Regions from separate parts of the Nocardiopsis mwathae genome, predicted to be linked through region 1. Evidence: riboswitches for the same ligand, from Rfam matches in the RefSeq annotation. Region 1 holds a riboswitch; the other holds the start of a gene.
What was found. Region 1 has a riboswitch for glycine ahead of gcvP (aminomethyl-transferring glycine dehydrogenase). Riboswitches for the same ligand answer to the same signal wherever they lie in the genome.

Region 1 (10,308 bases):
CTCGGCCTCCCTCATCCTGCCGTCCCTGCTCGGCCGGATCGGAGTCGACGTCCTGACCGTCAACAACCGGCTGGACGAGGGCTCGCCCACCGACACCCTGGCCAAGCAGATGCGCGACCTGCAGCGGCTGGGCGACCTGGTGAAGTCCTCCGGCGCCGACTTCGGCGTCCGGTTCGACCCGGTGGCCGAGCGGCTGTCCCTCGTGGACGAGAACGGCGAGCTGGTCGACAACGACCGCGCCCTGCTGGTCGTGCTCGACCTGGTGGCCGCCGAGCGCGGGGGAGGCCGGGTCGCGCTGCCCGTGACCACCACCCGGGTGGCCGAGCAGGTGGCCTCCTACCACGGGGCCGAGGTGCAGTGGACGCCGACGTCCACCGACGAGCTCACCAAGGCCGCCAAGGCCGACGACATCATCTTCGCCGCCGACGGGCGCGGTGGCTACCTGCTGCCCGAGTTCTCCCGCACGACCGACGGGATCGGCGCGTTCGTCCGCCTGCTCGGGCTGGTGGCGCGCACCCGCATGTCACTCAGCCAGATCGACCGCCGCATCCCGCAGGCGCACCTGCTGCGCCGGTCGGTACCCACGCCGTGGGCGGTCAAGGGCAGCGTCATGCGCGCCGTCGTGGAGGCCGCCGGCGAGCGGGAGGTCGACACCACCGACGGCGTCCGGGTCCTGGAGCCCGGCGGCGGATGGGCGCTCATCCTGCCCGACACCGCCGAAGCCGTCACCCACCTGTGGGCCGAGGGCCCCGACTCCGACACCGCGCAGCGGCTGCTGGACGAGTGGGCCGCCGTGGTGGAGCGGGCCGAGGGCTGAGGGTCCGGGTGTGCGGATCGGCCGGAGTCCCCGCGCGGCGACGCGGCCGGGACGCCGCGCACCGGAGACGGCGACCACCAGGGCCGCGGCGGCCCTGCCCGCCCGTGGGGCCACTTCGACGGGTCCCACGGGCGGCTCAGCCGGGCGTGAACGGCCCCGGCGCCCCGGGGCGCGCCCTATCACACCGGCGGGGTCCTCCTGCCGTTCACGGGCGGTTCATCCGCCCCGGGCCGCCCCGGGCCGCTCCGCCCGGTTCCCCGCGCCGCTGCCCGTAAAGCCCGCATGCGGCGCGGGGGCGGCTGACGACCGCCGCGGACCGGGGCACTGACGACTCCTTGGAACCGCGAATATGGTTTAGAGTCGAGTGTCCCCCGCACGGCCGTGCCGAACGGGAGTGTGGGGCCAAGGGATCGCGGGGGATGAAGCCTTGTAAGGAAGCGCGAGGTGAGCCGGGAACCCGACGCCGGTACCGCGGCGTTACCAGTGTTGGGTGAGAGGGCAGTCCGATCACCCGGCACCGAGACGACGACCAGCCGAATCAAGCACCGCCCCGTGCGGTAGGAGGCCGAGCCGACCTATGTCGAGCGTTTACTGCACGCAGTGCGGTCACGCCGTTGCGGATGATGCCCGCTTCTGCTCCTTCTGTGGTACCCCCATCCGTGCGGCGGGACAGGAGGCTCCTCGCGCCGGCGAGCGCCGCGACTCCGTCGGTGAGACCACGTCCACGATCTCCATCTCGGGGATCCAGGCCCTTGAGGCCGAGATCGACGCGGGCGACGAGCCTCCCACGGACCCCGCCAACGTCGACGCGCTCCCTCCCGGCACGGCGCTGCTGGTCGTCAAGCGCGGCCCCAACGCCGGCAGCCGCTTCCTGCTGGACAGCGACGTCACGACGGCCGGCCGCCACCCCAACAGCGACATCTTCCTCGACGACGTCACCGTCTCCCGTCGGCACGTGGAGTTCTTCCGCCGCGGGGACGGGTTCGGCGTGCGCGATGTCGGCAGCCTGAACGGCACCTACGTCAACCGCGAGCGGATCGACGAGGCGGAACTCGGTGGCGGCGACGAGGTGCAGATCGGCAAGTTCCGGCTGGTACTGCTGACCAAGCCGCGCCGCTGAACACGCCCGCGGCGCCGTTCCGCGGCCGCAGCCGCGGCCCCGTCCACTCCCGACGTGCGGCCCGCGGGCGGGCCGCGGCAGGTTTGCACCGCCCTCTGACCGGAGAGCCTTACTTCTAACCGTCACCGATGGTGCGTTTGACGGGGGATCCTCGGATCGTGTCGGCCTGACCGCCCGGCCCGCGGCCGCCTTCGGCCCCGGGTCCGCATCGGAGATCTCCGCTGTCGCGGTGTACCGTGAAAAGACGGATAAGAGCACGGATCAGAGCACATCCTGGCGAGTGCCCATCCGGCACGACGAGTCGTGGGACGGAGCCGCAGTGAAGCACATGGAGGTCGTCGGCGTCCGGGTCGAGATGCCCTCGAACCAGCCGATCGTCCTGCTCAAGGAATCCGACGGAGAACGCTACCTTCCGATCTGGATCGGGGCGGTGGAGGCCACCGCGATCGCGCTGGCGCAGCAGGGCGTCGTCCCCGCACGGCCGTTGACCCACGACCTGTTCCGGGACGTCCTCGACGCGCTCGACGCCAGCCTGACCACGGTCAACATCACCTCCCTGAGCGATGGCATCTTCTACGCCGACCTCGTCTTCTCCAACGGTGTCGAGGTGAGCGCGCGGCCATCGGACTCCATCGCGCTCGCCCTGCGCACCGGCGCGCCGATCTATGCGCACGACGACGTCGTCGACGAGGCCGGGGTGCCGATCCCCGACGAGCAGGAGGACGAGGTCGAGAAGTTCCGCGAGTTCCTCGACCAGATCACCCCCGAGGACTTCGGCCGCACCACCTAGGGCTGCGTTTCAGCAGGTGGACAAGGACTTACGAGATTTTCCGGCGTGAGGAACGGAGACGTCTGGGGCGCCGGTCCGATGCAGATCCGAAGCAGGACGGCCGGGAGGGTGCCCGGTACGGCTCCAGAAGCGTGTCCAGGACCGGCACAGGCGAGTGCGGGTCCAACTTCCGCCCGTTCCCGCAGAGAACCCTCCCAGGCGTCGCTCAGAGCGTCACAGAGCTCTTCGCGCATGGTGGGTGTGTGCGGGGGAGCAGCGGGCCCGCGCTGAGGAGGCCGAGTATCCCATGCGCTCGTCCATGAGCGGCGCAGGCGTCCGCGGCTCCTCCAGGAGTGTCCGGTGTGAGTGCCGCGACCCGTGGGCGGTCCGCAGCCCCGGGACGACCGGCGCCCAGCGTTCCAGCGACGCATCGCCCCCGGGAGTGACCCCGGGTCGAGGGGATCGACGAGTAGTCCATGATGTGCGGCGTCGTCCCTCGATTCGGGGCGCGTCGAGGAGACCACGCGGGCGCCGTTTCATCCTCGGCGCCGGCGGCCTCTTCGACGAGAGGCAGCAGGCGAGCATGTCCAGCGGTTCTCCTGAATGACCTCTCCCCGTCCCGGTCGGCGACGGAAAGCCGGTGCTCGTAGCGCCTGCGTGCCGCGGACCGCGGGCCGAGGAGGTCGCGGTCGGGGTTCCAGCCCTCCGACCGCGGCTGGTGACAAGTCGGTCTCGAATGTGCGCGGCGCTTCCCTGAGCGGAGAGCGACGCATGCGCCCTATGGCCGGTCAGCGGGGTGCTGCGTACATCAGCGGTAGTAGATGAACAGCAGCCACACCACCTGTCCTTGCGTGTTGAGTGCCCGCTGGCAGAGCCATCGGTGGGCACCCGAGTGCTGGTTGACGTAGGCGCGCCCGGTTTGGTCGCATCCGATCGCGGTCCGCTGCTGGCTATGGAAACGCCACTGACCGTCCGCGGCCATTGCCGTTCCCGCCATCAGCGGGGGACTTGCCAGCATCGCGACGGCGATTACCGCGATCATCGCGGCCCGCTTGATCAGGTTTCTGCGCATCGGAGCCCTTTCGGGTCGGGCTGCTCGAAACGCACACGTTAGTAACGGGAAGTACCCAACGCGATAGGGGGTCTGTGTCCGGAATCGGCCACCGGAATACGGGCTCCGGTAGTCGCGTCGCGACCAGAACATCGGGGCTGACCGCGGCTTCACCCGATCGAAAGCCAGTGCCGGATAGCAGAGGCCGGCCCGGTGGAGGTCGAGGTGCCCCGCGACCGCGACAATTCCTTCACCCCGGCCATCGTCAAGAAGCGCCGGCGCCGGCTCAACGGCGTCAACGGCATCGTCCTGTCCCTGAGCGCCAAGGGTCCGACCCACGGCGAGATCTGCGCCCACCTGGCCGAGGTCTACGGTGCCGAGGTCTCCGAGCGGACCGTCTCGGCCATCACCGACGCCGCCATGGAGCACATGGCCGAGTGGCCAAACCGCCCCCTGGACGCGGTCTACCCGGTGCTGTTCGTCGATGCGATCAACGTCGAGATCCGCGACGGCCAGGTCGCCGACCGCCCGGTCCATGTGGTGCTGGGGGTCACCGCCGAGGGCGAGCGCGACATCCTGGGGCTGTGGGCCGGAGACGGCGGCGAGGGCGCCGAGTACCGGGCCCACGTGTTCACCGAGCTGAAGAACCGCGGTGTGGCCGATGTGCTGATGCCGGTGGCCGACGGGCTGAAGGGCATGGGCGAGGCGGTGGAGTCGGCCTGGCCGCGCACCGTGGTGCAGACCTGCATCGTCCACCTGCTGCGCAACAGCTTCCGGTATGCCTCCCGCGCGGATCGGGAGAAGGTCGCCCGGGACCTGCGGCCGGTCTACACGGCGGCCACCGAGGAGGCCGCCCTGGAGCGCTTCGCGGAGTTCTGCGAGGCCTGGGGGCCGAAGTATCCCGGGATCGTCAGGCTGTGGGAGGACGCCTGGGCCGAGATGGTGCCGTTCCTCGCGTTCGATGTGGAGATCCGCCGCGTCATCTGCACCACCAACGCGATCGAGTCGATCAACGCCCGGATCCGCCGCGCGGTCAAGGCGCGCGGGCACTTCCCCAGCGAGCAGGCCGCGCTCAAGTGCGTCTATCTGGCGTTGATGAGCCTGGACCCGAAGGGGACCGGGCGGGCGAAGTGGAGCGCCAGGTGGAAGAAGCCGCTGAACGCCTTCGATCTGGCGTTCGATGGCCGGTTGACCGCGACACGCCGCTGACCAGGAGAAACATCGACACCGATAGATCGGCAGCCCCCGAATCGGCGCCGCCGGCCGCGGGTCGCGGGTAGCGGAGAGGCAGCGGACCCGGTCGGCGGCACGCGGCGGCCGTGCCGCGTTCTGTCGGTGGGCTCCGGGACGATGGTCATCGGCGGACGACCGCCGGCGGCATCCGCGGCGGGCGGGCCGCCACCGACAGGGAGGTAGGCATGCGCCGGACGGACGAAGAGGTCATCCCGATCCTGCGTGTCGCCGACGCCGCGGCGTCGGCCGCGTGGTACGGGCGGCTGGGCTTCGCCATGGAGTGGGAACATCGCTTCGAACCGGGATCCCCCGCGTTCGTCGAGGTCGCCCGGGGCCGGGCTCGGCTGTTCCTATCGGAGCACACGGGCGACGCCCGCCCCGACACGCTGGTGTACCTGCGGATCCGCGAGGTGGACGCTGTCGCCGCGGAGTTCGGCATGCGCCCGGAGGACCGGCCCTGGGCGCGCGAGGTCGAACTGAGTGACCCGGACGGCAACCGCGTGCGGATCGGCACGCCCGCGGAGTGACCCGGCGGCATGCGGCCCCGGTCCCACCGCCCGCGCCGGCTGTCGGTGGGGCTGTTCCGCGGCCGGTTGCGGATGGGCGGCGGGGGCGGCACAGAACAGCCGAAGAGGTTCCACGACGCGCCGATGGGTGTCGTTGACGCTGTCCATCCGACCGGCTTACCTTCATTGTCGAAGGAACCCGCGGCGCACCCTTCGACCCCCTGTCAAACCGCCGTGGGCCGAGGAGCCGGAGGTTCGGCGGTGGCGGTTACGAGCGGCAAGCGGCAAGCCTCCGGTCTCACGCGCTCAGCGCTGCGGCGGGCCGGGGAGCAGGGCCTGCTGTGTGAAGAGGACGTGGTGGCGCTGCCTATGGACGTCGGCTATCGCGGCCCAACGGCATGTGCGGCCGCCGGAATCACCTACCGCCAGCTCGACTACTGGGCGAGAACCGGGCTGGTGGGTCCGAGCGTGCGCCAGGACGACGGGCGCGGCGGACCGCCCCTCTACAGTGTGCGCGACATCCTCATCCTCAAGGTCGTCAAACGCCTGATCGACACGGGCATCTCCGTGCAGCAGATCCGGACCGCCGTGGAGCACCTCCGGCGCCGCGATACGGCCGACATCGCCCAGATCACCCTGATGAGCGACGGCATCAGCGTGTACGAGTGCACCACGCCCGACGAGGTCGTCGAGCTGCTCCAGCGGGGGCAGGGCGTGTTCGGGATCGCCCTGGGCCGGGTCTGGCGCGAGGTCGAGGGCCGCCTGAGCGAACTTCCCGGTGAGCACCTGCCGCAGCCCGCGGACGCCCACCCGGGCGACGAACTCGCGCGCCGCCGCCGCGAGCGCCGCATCGGCTGAATCGGCCCCGGTCGCGCGCCCGGGGCGGCAGGGAGGCCCGGTTCGCCCGTCCCCGGCCCACCCCCGGTACGCTGCCGGGACGCCGGTGGCGCCCGCGGTCCAGGGGCGCCCGTAGGCCGTCGGCCGCGACCAGGGAGGGGCAGCGCTGCGCGACTCGCCACGGTTTAGTACGGTTTGAGGGAACGCAGGGGTACCGTACTCACGGTCCGCCGTCAGGGTCCGCACGGACACGCCCGATGGACTCCGTCCGTGAGTCGGCCGGTGCGTGGTGCCCGTGGGCGCCGTCCACCGGAAGGGCCCGTACAACACACCGCACAACAGCACAGGACCGGACCGTAGATACCACGCGGGAGAGACCCCCGACAGGGGCGCCGACGGGGCAATACTCCCCAGTAACCTCTCAGGCACCAGGGACCGCGTGGAGGAGGCCACTCTGGAGCGGCAGGCGCTTCTGCCGCCTGCGCCGCGCACTGCGCGGTCCCGCGTGACAGAGGGGGAGACCACATAGGAGCAGCCGCGAGATCGGCTACTGCGACCAGGAGGTCTCCATGCCGGAGCAGCCCACCCATGAGAACGCCACGGGGGGAGCGCCCGCGCGCGTCTTCGCCGACCGGCACATCGGCCCGGACCCCGTGGAAATCGAGCACATGCTCGCAACGGTGGGCTTCGGCTCCACCGCCGAGCTGATGGCCGCGGCCGTCCCGGAGAGCATCCTCAGCACGCCGGGCGGCCCCGCCCCGCTGCGGCTCCCCGAGGCCGCCGGTGAGACCGCCGCGCTGGCCGAGCTGCGCGCCCTCGCCGACCGCAACCAGGTCCTCACCTCGATGATCGGGCGCGGCTACTACGGCACGATCACCCCGCCGGTGATCCTGCGCAACATCCTGGAGAACCCCGCCTGGTACACGGCCTACACCCCTTACCAGCCCGAGATCTCCCAGGGGCGCCTCGAAGCGCTGCTGAACTTCCAGACGATGGTCGGTGACCTCACCGGGCTCCCGGTCTCCGGGGCGTCGCTGCTGGACGAGGCGACCGCAGCCGGCGAGGCCATGACGCTCGCCCGGCGTGCGACCCGCGGCAAGGCCGCCGCCTTCATCGTCGACTCCGACGTGTTCCCGCAGACGCTGTCGGTGCTGCGCACCCGCGCCGAGCCGCTCGGCATCGACATCGTCGTCGCCGACCTGGCCGAGGGCCTGCCCGACGTCGAGGCGTTCGGCGTGCTCGTGCAGTACCCCGCCGCGAGCGGTGCCGTGCGCGACCCGCGGCCCGTCATCGAGGCCGCGCACGAGCGCGGCGCCCAGGCCGTCGTGGCCGCCGACATCCTCGCCCTGACCATGCTGCGCAGCCCCGGGGAGCTGGGCGCCGACATCGCCGTCGGGTCCACCCAGCGGTTCGGTGTCCCCATGGGCTTCGGCGGACCGCACGCCGGCTACATGTCGGTGCGCGAGGGCCTGCAGCGCCAGCTGCCCGGCCGCCTCGTCGGCGTATCGGTGGACAACGCGGGCAAGCCCGCCTACCGCCTCGCCCTGCAGACCCGCGAGCAGCACATCCGCAGGGAGAAGGCCACCAGCAACATCTGCACGGCCCAGGTCCTGCTGGCCGTCATGGCCGGGATGTACGCCGTCTACCACGGCCCGCAGGGGCTGCGCGCGATCGCCGAGGACGTGCACCGCGGCACCGTGCGGCTCGCCGAAGGGCTGCGCGCCCGCGGCTTCGAGGTGCTGCACTCCGACTTCTTCGACACCCTGCGGGTGCGGGTGCGGGGCGGCGCCGACGGCGTCGTCGCGGCCGCCCGCGACAACGGCGTGAACCTGCTGCGCGTCTCCGACGACGTCGTCGGCATCTCCTGTGACGAGACCACCACCGGCGACGACCTGGCCGCGGTGCTCGCGGCGTTCGGCGGCAAGGAGGGCGGCGGCGCGGACCAGAGGGCGGCCGTCGCCCTGCCGGAGGGGCTGCGCCGCGGCGTGGACTACCTCGACCATCCGGTCTTCAGCACCCACCGCAGCGAGACCTCGCTGCTGCGCTACATGCGGCGGCTGGCCGACAAGGACCTCGCGCTGGACCGCAGCATGATCCCGCTGGGCTCGTGCACGATGAAGCTCAACGCCACCGCCGAGATGGAGTCGATCACCTGGCCGGAGTTCGCCGGGCTGCACCCCTTCGCTCCCCTGGAGCAGGCGGCCGGAACCGTCGCCCTGGTGCGCGACCTGGAGAAGTGGCTCGCCGAGGTCACCGGGTATGACGCAGTGTCGCTGCAGCCCAATGCCGGTTCGCAGGGGGAGCTCGCCGGGCTGCTGGCCATCCGCGGCTACCACCGCGACCGCGGCGAGGCCCGGCGCGACGTCTGTCTGATCCCCAGCTCCGCCCACGGCACCAACGCGGCCAGCGCGGTGATGGCGGGCATGCGGGTGGCCGTCGTGGCGTGCGACGCGGGCGGCAACGTCGACCTGGGCGACCTGCGCGCCAAGATCGACAGGCACGGCGGCGAGCTGGCCGCGCTGATGGTGACCTACCCCTCCACGCACGGCGTCTACGAGGACACCATCACCGAGGTGTGCCGCCTGGTGCACGAGGCCGGGGGGCAGGTCTACGTCGACGGGGCCAACCTCAACGCGCTGCTCGGCTGGGCCAAGCCCGGTGAGTTCGGCGCCGACGTCAGCCACCTCAACCTGCACAAGACCTTCTGCATCCCGCACGGGGGCGGCGGTCCGGGGGTCGGCCCGGTGGCGGTGCGCTCGCACCTGGCCGGGTTCCTGCCCAACCACCCCGGCCAGCCCGACGCGGGGCCGCACACCGGCGTCGGCCCGGTCTCGGCGGCACCGTTCGGCTCGGCCGGGATCCTGCCGATCTCCTGGGCCTACATCCGGATGATGGGCGAGCAGGGGCTGCGCTCGGCCACCGAGGTGGCGGTGCTCAGCGCCAACTACGTGGCCAAGAGGCTGGAGCCCCACTACCCGGTGCTCTACACGGGAAAGGGCGGGCTCGTCGCCCACGAGTGCATCATCGACATCCGCGACCTGGCCAAGAAGACCGGCATCACCAACGAGGACGTGGCCAAGCGGCTCATCGACTACGGCTTCCACGCCCCGACGATGTCGTTCCCGGTGGCCGGGACGCTGATGGTGGAGCCCACGGAGAGCGAGAACCTCGAAGAGCTCGACCGCTTCATCGATGCGATGATCGCCGTCCGCGGTGAGATCGACCGGGTAGCCGACGGCAGCTACGACGCCGAGGACAACCCGTTGAAGAACGCCCCGCACACCGCCGAGGCGCTCACCGTCGACGACTGGAAGCACGCCTACTCCCGCGGTGAGGGCGGCTACCCCGTGCCGGAGCTGAGGCTGAACAAGTACTGGTCGCCGGTCGGGCGCATCGACCAGGCCTACGGCGACCGCAACCTGGTCTGCGCCTGCCCGCCGCCCGAGGCCTTCGAGGTCTAGGGTCCACGGCTCCGGGGCCGATCCGGGGAGCTCGTCGGCGTGGCGCCGGCACCCGCAGCGGGTGCCGGCGCCACGCCGCGTTCGGCCGCCAGGCGGGGCAGCGTGATCGCTCGGGATCCGGGCGCAGGGAGGTCCCGGAAAGGGACGCCGTCTACGAATCTACATCGTAAAGGCCGTGGTTCTGCTGTCTCACCCCGGCCAACCCGGGCCGATTCGTCCGCACACCCGCTCCGACACGTTAGTCTCCGAACGACAAGGCCCGAATCGGCTGCGCCTTCGGCGGCCCGAGGGCCACATCCCCTCGTGCGGAAAGCGACGTTCCATGACCGTGACGTCCAGAACCTCCACATTCGAAGCCGCCGCAGACCGATCGGAGACCGAGTTCGGGAACCTGTGCGACCAGGCGCGCGATCTGGCCGAAAGCGGCCACCTCAAACGCGCCGCCCAGCTCTACACGCAGGTTTTGGACGGCGACTCGCACCACCACCGCCCCATGGCCGCGCTCGGCCTCGCG
Region 2 (10,308 bases), 1.2 Mb from region 1:
CGAAGGTCACCGGGCACCGGCGGGCCCGCGGTGCGCTCCGCCGGGAGCGGCGCACGACGGAGACCGGGGCGGGAATCCCCCCGGCGCACCGCTCGTTGGGCTTTCACGGGGCCGGAGCCCGACGGGCGGCCGACGGCCCGGCGACACGGCCATCGACGGAGAACGGGGCGGAGCACACTCACATGCGCGACATCGTCATCGCCGGAGCGGGGATGGCCGGGCTGCACACGGCGGAGTCACTGCGCTCGGCCGGGTTCGACGGCACGGTCACCCTCATCGGCGACGAACCGCACCGCCCCTACTCCCGCCCTCCGCTGTCCAAGGAGGTCCTCACCGGGAAGGGTTCCCCCAGGAGCCTGCAGCTGCGCGAGGACGGCGAGATCGACGCGCTCGGCCTCGATCTGCGGCTGGGGCGCCGCGCCGAGCGGCTGCTCGCCGAGGAGCGGGCCGTTCTGCTCGACGACGGCACCCGCGTGGACTACGACGGCCTGGTCATCGCGACCGGGGCCCGGGCCCGCCGCCCCCGGACCGACCTGGCGGGCGTGCACACCCTGCGCACACTGGACGACGCCGAGGCGGTGCGCGCGGCGTTCGCGCGGCCCGGAGGGCACGTGGTGGTGGTCGGTGCCGGGTTCATCGGCTCGGAGGTCGCGGCGAGCGCCCGCGCGTGCGGCTGGGAGGTGACCCTGGTCGAGGCGGCACCCACCCCGCTCACCCGGGTGGTCGACCCGCGCGTCGGCACGGTCCTCACCGAGCTGCACCGCGACAACGGAGTGGATGTGCGGTTGGGCACCGGCGTCACCGCCTATGAGGGCCGCGGCCGGGTGGAGCGCGTCCGGCTGGCCGACGGCACCGCGGTGGAGGCGTCGATGGTGGTGGCCGGCCTCGGAGTGGACCTCAACACCGAGTGGCTGGCGGGGTCCGGGGTCAAGCTGGACGAGGAGGGCGCGGTGCTGTGCGACGCCCGCTGCGCGACGGCCGTGCCCGACGTGTATGCGGTCGGGGACCTCGCGAGCTGGCCGCACCCGCGCTACGGCGGCCGGATCCGCCTGGAGCACTGGACCAACGCCGGAGAGCAGGCGGCCGTGGTGGCGCACAACCTGCTGACCCCCGCCGAGGCGGAGCGGCGGGACTACACCCCGGTGCCCTATTTCTGGTCCGACCAGTACGGGATGAAGATCCAGCTGCTGGGCCGGGCCGCACCCGCCGACACCGTGGAGTTCGTGCACGGAGCGCCCGAGGACCGCAAGTTCGTCGCGTTCCTCGGACGCGCCGACGTGCTCGTCGGCGTCCTGGGGCTGCGCTCCACCCCGAAGACGATGCGCTACCGCACGCTCCTGGAGCAGCCGACCACGTGGGAGGACGCCCTGGCGGCGGCCGGACGCTAGTGTCCTGATTGGTTAGTTCGTTTATGGTTGTGGGATGAGTCTTCCCGGACCGAAACCGCCACCGCTGGACCTGTCCGAGGACGAGCGCACCGAGCTCCAGCGGTGGGTCAGACGCCGCAAGACCGCCCAGGACCTGGCCCTGCGGGCGCGGATCGTGCTCGCCTGCGCCCAGGGCATGTCCAACGCCCAAGTGCGGCGCGAGCTGGGGGTGTCGGCGCCCACGGTGACCAAGTGGCGGCAGCGCTTCGCCGAGCACCGCTTGGAGGGCCTGACCGACGAACCACGGCCGGGCCGGCCGCGCACCGTCACCGACGCCCAGGTCGAGGCGGTCGTGGCCGCGACCCTGGAGACCAGGCCCGCCCACGGCACCCACTGGTCCACACGCTCCATGGCCAAGCACACCGGCCTCACCCAGAACGCGGTCTGGCGGATCTGGAACGCCTTCGGCCTGCAACCCCACCGCACCGAGTCGTTCAAGCTCTCCACCGACCCGTTCTTCATCGACAAGGTCCGCGACGTGGTCGGCCTGTACCTGGACCCTCCCGAACGGGCGGTCGCGCTGTGCGTGGACGAGAAATCCCAGATCCAGGCCCTCAACCGCACCCAGCCGGTCCTGCCGATGATGCCCGGCATACCCGAGCGCGCGACCCATGACTATGTGCGCGCGGGAGTGACCAGCCTGTTCGCAGCCCTGGACACCGCCACCGGCCGGGTGATCACCTCCATCCACCGCCGGCACCGCGCCACGGAGTTCAAGAAGTTCCTGGCCAAGATCGACCGCGAGGTCCCTGCCGAGCTGCAGGTACACCTGGTCCTGGACAACTACGCAACGCACAAGACACCCGAGATCCGCAGGTGGCTGCTGCGCCACCCCCGGTTCCACCTCCACTTCATCCCGACCGGCTCGTCCTGGCTGAACCTGGTCGAACGCTGGTTCGCCGAGATCACCGAGCGGCTGATCCGCCGCGGCACCCACCGCAGCGTCCAAGCCCTGGAAAAGGACATCCGCGCCTGGGCCGCGTCCTGGAACGAGGACCCCCGCCCATATGTGTGGACCAAGACCGCCGAGGAGATCCTCGACAGCCTTGCCTTCTACTGCCAACAAATCAACAAACGAACTAACCAATCAGGACACTAGGGCGTGTTTGACGGATCATTCCCGGCTCGCGGCCACCGGAACGACGCTCGCTGCGCCGCTCCACTCGTAAAGCCGACCTGGATTGACTTCGTGAAGCGGCTTGCGAGCGCCGCCCCGGACGGCCGCTCGCTCACCGGAAAGCATCCGCCAAACACGCCCTAGGACGTGTCCCGTTGGATCGCGCCCTAATCTTCGATGCTGATGGCCTGTTTGGGGCACATCCGCACGGCCTCCTCCAGTCCGCCGCGCAGCTCCTCGGGCGGCTCCTCCTGCAGGATGTAGAGGAAGTCGTCGTCGCGAACCTCGAAGACCTGGGGCAGGATCCCCATGCAGACCGCGTTGCTCTCGCAGCGGTCGAAGTCCACGTTCACCCGCATGTGGCGCTCCTCACTTTCCCGTGTCTTTTCTCCGAGCCTAGCGGCGCTCCATGCGCGTGATCACGTGCGGCCCACCCCTATCCACCGCCTGTCCGCCCTCGCCTCCGATGACCTCGGGAGAACGGTTCGAATTCTCGTCGTGATTCGAACCGCTCGCCCGCGACCATCGGAGGGGTGGGGGTCAGGGACGGTCGGCGAAGCGGTCGGTCGCCTCGATGAGGTGGTGCAGGATGCCGGGTTCGCTGAAGGCGTGCCCGGCGTCGTCCACGATCGTGAACCGCGCCTCGGGCCAGGCCCGGTGGAGGTCGTAGGCGGTGCGCGCCGGGGTGCACACGTCGTAGCGGCCCTGGACGATCACGCCGGGGATGTCGCGCAGCCGCTTGGCGTTGGCGATCAGCTGGCCCGGGGTGAAGAAGCCGCCGTGCACGAAGTAGTGGTTCTCGATGCGGGCGAAGGCCAGCGCGTACTCCGGGTCGGCGTGCTGGGCGCGGATCTCCTCATCGGGGACGAGGGTGACCGTGGCGCCCTCCCACATGCTCCACGCCCGCGCCGCCTCCAGCCGGACCCCGGGGTCGGGAGAGTTGAGCCGCCGGGCGTAGGCGCCGATGAGGTCGTCGCGCTCGTCCTCGGGGATCGGCTCCAGGTAGGCCTCCCACTGCTCCGGGAAGAGGTGGGAGGCGCCCTCCTGGTAGAACCAGCGCAGCTCGTCGTTGCGCAGGGTGAAGATGCCGCGCAGGATCAGCTCGCTGACCCGGTGCGGGTGCTCCTCCGCATAGGCCAGTGCCAGCGCGCTCCCCCAGGACCCGCCGAAGACCTGCCACTTCTCCACGCCGACCATCCGGCGCAGCCGCTCCATGTCCCGGACCATCGCCTGGGTGGTGTTGGACTTCAGATCGACGTCCATGCCGCTGGCGTGCGGCGTGCTCCGCCCGCAGTTGCGCTGGTCGAACAGCAGGATGCGGTACTTCTCGGGGTCGAAGAGCCGCCGGTGTACCGGCCCGCACCCGCCGCCGGGGCCGCCGTGCAGGAAGACCGCGGGTTTGCCGGTGGGGTTCCCGCAGAGCTCCCAGTGGATCCGGTTCCCGTCACCGACATCGAGCATGCCGGTGTCGTAGGGATCGATCGGCGGGTACAGCGTGCGCATGGGGCATGCACCTTCCGTACAGACGTGGACGGTCGTGTGTGACAGAAAGAAGACAGGGCGAAAGGGGCGTGGATCCCGCCGGCGAGCGGGCACAGGGGGCGACGTCCCGCGGCAGCGGCGGCCGTCATGCCAATCCTAGACACCATTCCGCCGCCCGACGATCTTGAGCGGGTCGCCTCGGAAACGCACCTTTCGCCCGGGTAAGGTGACCAGAGTCACAGTGACGACGTGGAGGTTTCGCCCATGTCCAGCCCGGCAGCCCGCGAGTTCCGCTCCGCCCGCGACTTCCTCCTCGACCACCGCGAGGACCAGCACCTGGCCCACCGCGAATTCCGCTGGCCGCGGCCCGAGGAGTTCAACTGGGCGCTGGACCACTTCGACGTCGCGGCCGCCGAGCACCCCGACCGGATCGCGCTGTGGATCGTGGAGGAGGACGGCACCGAGACCAAGACGACCTACGGCGAGCTCGCGCAGCGCTCCGGGCAGGTCGCCAACTGGCTGCTCGCCCAGGGCGTACACCGGGGCGACCGGGTGCTGGTCATGCTCGGCAACCAGGTCGAGCTGTGGGAGGCGACGCTGGCCGCGATGCGCCTGGGAGCGGTCGTCGTCCCCGCCACCACGCTGCTGTCCGAAAGCGACATCACCGATCGGATCGAGCGGGGCGAGATCGCCCACGTGATCGTCAACGCGGTCGACACCCCCAAGTTCGAGGGGGTGGGCGGGCACTGGACGCGGATCGCGGTCGGGATCATGGAGGGCTGGCTCGACTACACCGACTCGCTCCACGCCGGTCTGGACTTCGCGCCGGAGGGCCCCACCCCCGCCGGAGACCCGCTGCTGCTCTACTTCACCTCGGGCACCACCTCCCGACCCAAGATGGTGCTGCACACCCACCTCTCCTATCCCGTGGGGCACCTGTCCACCATGTACTGGGCGGGCATCCGCCCCGGCGACGTGCACCTCAACATCTCCTCGCCGGGCTGGGCCAAGCACGCCTACAGCAGCGTCTTCGCCCCGTGGAACGCCCAGGCCACGGTCCTGGTGGTGAACCAGGCCGTGTTCGACGCCTCCTACCTGCTGGACCAGATCGTGCGGTGCGGCGTCGACACCTTCTGCGCGCCGCCCACGGTGTGGCGGATGCTGATCCAGGCGGACCTTGGTTCATGGAACGTGCCCATGCGCGAGGTGGTCGCGGCGGGCGAACCGCTCAACCCCGAGGTCATCGAACAGGTCCGGCGCGCCTGGGGGCTGACGGTGCGCGACGGGTTCGGGCAGACGGAGACGACCCTGCAGATCGGCAACGGCCCCGGGCAGGAGATCCGGCCCGGCTCGATGGGCCGCCCCATGCCGGGGTTCACCATCGCCCTGGAGGACCCCGTCACCGGCGAGGTCGGCGACCAGGGCGAGATCTGCGTCGACCTGGCCGACGACCCCGTCGGAGTGATGGCCGGCTACGGCGACAACCACGAGCGCACCAAGGAGGTCATGCGCGGCGGCCGCTACCACACCGGCGACGTGGCCACCCGCGACGCCGACGGCTACATCACCTACATCGGACGCGGCGACGACGTCTTCAAGGCCTCCGACTACCGCATCTCCCCCTTCGAGCTGGAGAGCGTGCTCATCGAGCACGAGGCCGTGGCAGAGGCGGCCGTCGTGCCCTCCCCCCACCCGGTGCGCCTGGCCGTCCCCAAGGCCTTCGTCACCCTCGTCGCGGGCCGGAGACCCGACGCCGAGACCGCGCGCGACATCCTCGGCTATGCCCGCGAGAACCTGTCCGCCTACAAGCGGGTGCGGCGGTTGGAGTTCGCCGAGCTGCCCAAGACCGTCTCCGGAAAGATCCGCCGGGTACAGCTGCGCCAGGCCGAAGAGGGGCGCGACGCCGAGGCCGGCGGCCGCAACGAGCACGAGTACTGGGAAGAGGACTTCCCCGACCTCAAGGACTGAAGGACTAAAGGGCTAAAGGACTAAAGGGCTAGAAGGCCGGGGAAAGGACGCGAGGACGACCGGCGCCGGAGGGCGTGCCCGGCGCCGATGACCCACGCCACAAACGTCGGGCAGTGGAAGCCTGACGTGCGCCGCCGCGTTAGTGTTGCCGAAGGCGAACAGCGGCGAACGAGGGGTAGAGGAAGACGGCATGCCGAACACCAACGACACCAGGGTCGAGAGCTACCTTCCGCTCGTCGCACCGCAGGACGTCCTGGCCGAACTGCCCATGGGCCCCGAGCGCAGCACCCTGGTGGAGGACGCGCGCGCCGAGATCAAGCGGATCATCGACGGCGATGACGACCGGCTGCTGGTGATCGTCGGACCGTGCTCGGTCCACGACACCGAGGCCGCGCTCGACTACGCCCGCCGCCTCAAGGACCTCATCCCCTCGCTCAGCGGCGAGCTGTGCATCGTGATGCGTGTGTACTTCGAGAAGCCGCGCACCACTCTGGGCTGGAAGGGCCTGATCAACGACCCCGGCCTGGACGAGACCTACGACGTGCACCGCGGCCTGCGCACCGCGCGCAAGCTGCTGCTGGACGTCGGCTCGCTGGGCGTCCCCTCGGGCACCGAGTTCCTCGACCCGATCACCCCGCAGTACATCGCCGACGCGGTGGCGTGGGGCGCGATCGGCGCGCGGACCACCGAGAGCCAGGTGCACCGACAGCTGAGCAGCGGCCTGAGCATGCCGGTCGGGTTCAAGAACGGCACCGACGGCGACGTGCAGGTCGCGGTCGACGCCTGCGGAGCCGCCGCCGCGTCGCACACCTTCTTCGGCGTCGACCCCAGCGGCGCCGGGTCGGTCGTCGTCACCCACGGCAACCCCGACTGCCACGTCATCCTGCGCGGCGGCCGTTCCGGCCCCAACTACGACGCCGAGAGCGTCGGCGCGGCGCTGGAGGTCATCGAGGGCTCGGACCTGCCCCGCCGGATCATGATCGACGCCAGCCACGCCAACAGCGGCAAGGACCACACGCGCCAGCCGAGCGTCGCCCACGCCATCGGCGAGCAGGTCGCCGCCGGGGAGAAGGGCATCGTCGGCGTGATGCTGGAGAGCAACATCGTCGAGGGTGCGCAGAAGCTCAACGGCGACCCGGACAGCCTCACCTACGGCCAGTCCATCACCGACAAGTGCATGGGGTGGGAGACCACCGAGAGCGTCCTGCGCGAGCTCGCCGAGGCCGTCCGCACCCGCCGCAAGGCCTGAGCGGACCCGCCGCTGGGCGCCGCCCGTCGCCGCTGCTAGGCTGGCCGCTAGTTGCTGACCCCGCACGGGAGAGTGTCCGCGCATCCAGCACGGGCCGCCGAAGGAGCAATTCCTCCCCGAAGACAACCTCTCAGGCGCACAGGACCGTACGGGCGAGACCACTCTGGAAAGCAGGAGCGCACCGCTCCTCGCCGAAGGTGCAAGCCACGCCGTGCGCGGGGTGAAGCTCTCAGGCACCGATGACAGAGGGGGAGGATGGCAACGCCTTTGCAGATACGACGTCCATCCTCTCGGGAGTGCCCATGACGGAGCCCGCAAGCGCCCCCCGCAGAACACCGCTGCACGCGGTCCACGAGCGGCTGGGGGCCAACCTCGTCGACTTCGCCGGGTGGCTGATGCCGCTGCGCTACGGCAGCGAGACCGCCGAGCACCGGGCGGTGCGCGAGCGCGCCGGACTGTTCGACCTGTCCCACATGGGCGAGATCGCCGTGACCGGCCCGCAGGCCGCCGCGTTCCTCGACTACGCGCTGGTCGGACACCTGTCCAAGGTCAAGGTCGGCCGTGCCCGCTACACCATGATCACCGCGGCGGACGGCGGTGTGCTCGACGACCTGATCGTCTACCGGCTCGGCGAGGAGGAGTACCTCGTCGTCGCCAACGCCGCCAACAACGACACCGTCGTCGCCGCGCTCACCGAACGCGCCGCCGGGTTCGACGTCCGGGTCGAGGACCGGTCCGCCGACTACGCCCTCATCGCCCTGCAGGGCCCCGAGGCCGTGCGGATCCTGGCCCCCCTCACCGACGCCGACCTGTCGGAGATCACGTACTACGCCGGCTACCACCACACCGTGGCCGGCCACCCCGTGCTGCTCGCCCGCACCGGCTACACCGGTGAGGACGGCTTCGAGATCTTCGTCCACCCCGGTTCCGACGCCCCCGCCGTGTGGGACGCGCTGCTCACCGCCGGCGAGCCGCACGGCCTGGTCCCGGCCGGGCTGTCCGCGCGCGACACGCTGCGCCTGGAGGCGGGCATGCCGCTGTACGGCAACGAGCTCAGCGCCGACATCACCCCCTTCGACGCCGGTCAGGGCCGGGTGGTCAAGTTCGAGAAGGACGGCGACTTCGTGGGCCGCGCCGCACTGGCCAAGGCCGCGGAGACCGAGCGCACCCGCCGCCTGATCGGCCTGGTCGGCCGCGGCCGCCGCCCCCTGCGCCACGGCCAGCAGGTCCTGCGGGACGGGTCCCCGGTGGGCACCATCACCAGCGGCGCCCCCTCCCCCACCCTCGGCAAGCCCGTCGCGATGGCCTACGTCGACGGCGACCTCGACACCGCCTCCGGCACGTTCACCGTGGACGTGCGGGGGCGCGCCGAAGAGGTCGACGTCGTCGAGCTGCCCTTCTACAAACGGGACCGCTGATGCCCCTGGCCGGCTGCGGCCAGGCGCGAGCCGCGGTGCGGGCGGCGTCGGACACCCGGCAGAATCTCCGCCGGGGCCGAGGGCGCGCCGCAACGTGTACAGGACACGACCGTGCGGGAGCTGTCCCGCGGTGCCGGACGACAACGAAAGATCTCCTGGGGAGTTGAATTGAGCGTTCCCGCTGAGCTGAACTACACGAAAGAGCACGAGTGGGTGGCCATCAACGACGGTGTCGCCACCGTCGGGATCACCGCCTACGCCGCCGAGGCGCTGGGGGACATCGTCTTCGTCGACCTGCCGGAGACGGGTGCCACGGTGGCGGCCGGCGACACCTGCGGCGAGGTCGAGTCGACCAAGTCGGTCAGCGACATCTACGCACCGGTGAACGGCGAGGTCGTCGACACCAACCAGGACGCGGTGGACAACCCCGAGATCATCGGTGAGGACCCCTACGGCCGCGGGTGGCTCTTCAAGGTCGAGCTCGCCGAGGACCCGGCCGACCTGCTGACGCCCGAGCAGTACACCCAGGTCACCGAAGGCGAGGGCTGATCACCATGACCGAGAAGAGCACCATCATCGACCAGACCCTGGCGCAGTACGACCCCGAGGTCGCCGCCGCCGTCGACGCCGAGCTCGCCCGCCAGCGCGACACCCTGGAGATGATCGCCTCGGAGAACTTCGCCCCGCGGGCGGTCCTGGAGGCCCAGGGGACGGTCCTCACGAACAAGTACGCCGAGGGCTACCCCGGCCGCCGCTACTACGGCGGCTGCGAGCACGTCGACGTCGTCGAGCAGCTCGCCATCGACCGCGCCAAGGAGCTGTTCGGCGCCGAGCACGTCAACGTGCAGCCGCACTCCGGCGCCCAGGCCAACACCGCGGTGTACTTCGGCCTGCTCAAGCCGGGCGACACCATCCTGGGCCTGGACCTCGCGCACGGCGGGCACCTGACCCACGGCATGCGGATCAACTACTCCGGCAAGATCCTCAACGCCGTGGCCTACCACGTGCGCGACGAGGACGGCACCGTCGACTACGACGAGGTCGAGGAGCTGGCCCGGGAGCACCGGCCCAAGATGATCGTCGCCGGCTGGTCGGCCTACCCGCGGCAGCTGGACTTCGCCCGGTTCCGCAAGATCGCCGACGAGGTCGGCGCGATCCTCTTCGTGGACATGGCGCACTTCGCCGGCCTGGTGGCGGCCGGGTTGCACCCCAACCCCGTGCCCTACGCCGACGTCGTCACCACGACCACGCACAAGACGCTCGGCGGCCCGCGCGGCGGGCTCATCCTCGCCAAGAAGGAGCTGGGCAAGAAGATCAACTCCGCGGTCTTCCCCGGCATGCAGGGCGGCCCGCTGGAGCACGTGATCGCGGCGAAGGCGGTCGCGCTGAAGATGGCGGCGGGCGAGGAGTTCGCGGACCGCCAGCGGCGCACCCTGGCCGGCGCGCGGATCCTCGCCGAGCGCCTCACCCGGCCCGACGCCATCGAGGCCGGCGTGAACGTGCTCACCGGCGGCACCGACGTCCACCTCGTCCTGGTGGACCTGGTGAACTCCCGGCTCAACGGCCAGGAAGCGGAGGACCGCCTGCACGAGATCGGGATCACGGTCAACCGCAACGCGGTGCCCAACGACCCGCGCCCGCCGATGG

Region 2: it holds a riboswitch for glycine, as region 1 does, so the genes downstream of both, gcvT (glycine cleavage system aminomethyltransferase GcvT) here and gcvP (aminomethyl-transferring glycine dehydrogenase) in region 1, are expected to answer to the same signal.

What each region holds. Positions count from the first base shown of each region.
Region 1 is NZ_JACHDS010000001.1:2,526,096-2,536,403, reverse strand. It holds gene HNR23_RS10685 (sugar phosphate nucleotidyltransferase) at 1-817, shown strand, start outside; gene HNR23_RS10680 (FHA domain-containing protein) at 1,395-1,937, shown strand; gene HNR23_RS10675 (bifunctional nuclease domain-containing protein) at 2,257-2,727, shown strand; gene HNR23_RS10670 (hypothetical protein) at 3,515-3,778, opposite strand; partial or broken gene HNR23_RS10665 (IS256 family transposase) at 3,959-4,966, shown strand; gene HNR23_RS10660 (glyoxalase superfamily protein) at 5,176-5,517, shown strand; gene HNR23_RS10655 (MerR family transcriptional regulator) at 5,758-6,354, shown strand; glycine riboswitch at 6,692-6,781, shown strand; gene gcvP (aminomethyl-transferring glycine dehydrogenase) at 6,903-9,794, shown strand; gene HNR23_RS10645 (tetratricopeptide repeat protein) at 10,117-10,308, shown strand, end outside.
Region 2 is NZ_JACHDS010000001.1:3,717,023-3,727,330, forward strand. It holds gene HNR23_RS15985 (NAD(P)/FAD-dependent oxidoreductase) at 183-1,388, shown strand; gene HNR23_RS15990 (IS630 family transposase) at 1,423-2,526, shown strand; gene HNR23_RS15995 (ferredoxin) at 2,712-2,903, opposite strand; gene pip (prolyl aminopeptidase) at 3,085-4,047, opposite strand; gene HNR23_RS16005 (AMP-binding protein) at 4,291-5,994, shown strand; gene HNR23_RS16010 (3-deoxy-7-phosphoheptulonate synthase) at 6,185-7,243, shown strand; glycine riboswitch at 7,299-7,400, shown strand; gene gcvT (glycine cleavage system aminomethyltransferase GcvT) at 7,546-8,661, shown strand; gene gcvH (glycine cleavage system protein GcvH) at 8,830-9,210, shown strand; gene HNR23_RS16025 (serine hydroxymethyltransferase) at 9,216-10,308, shown strand, end outside.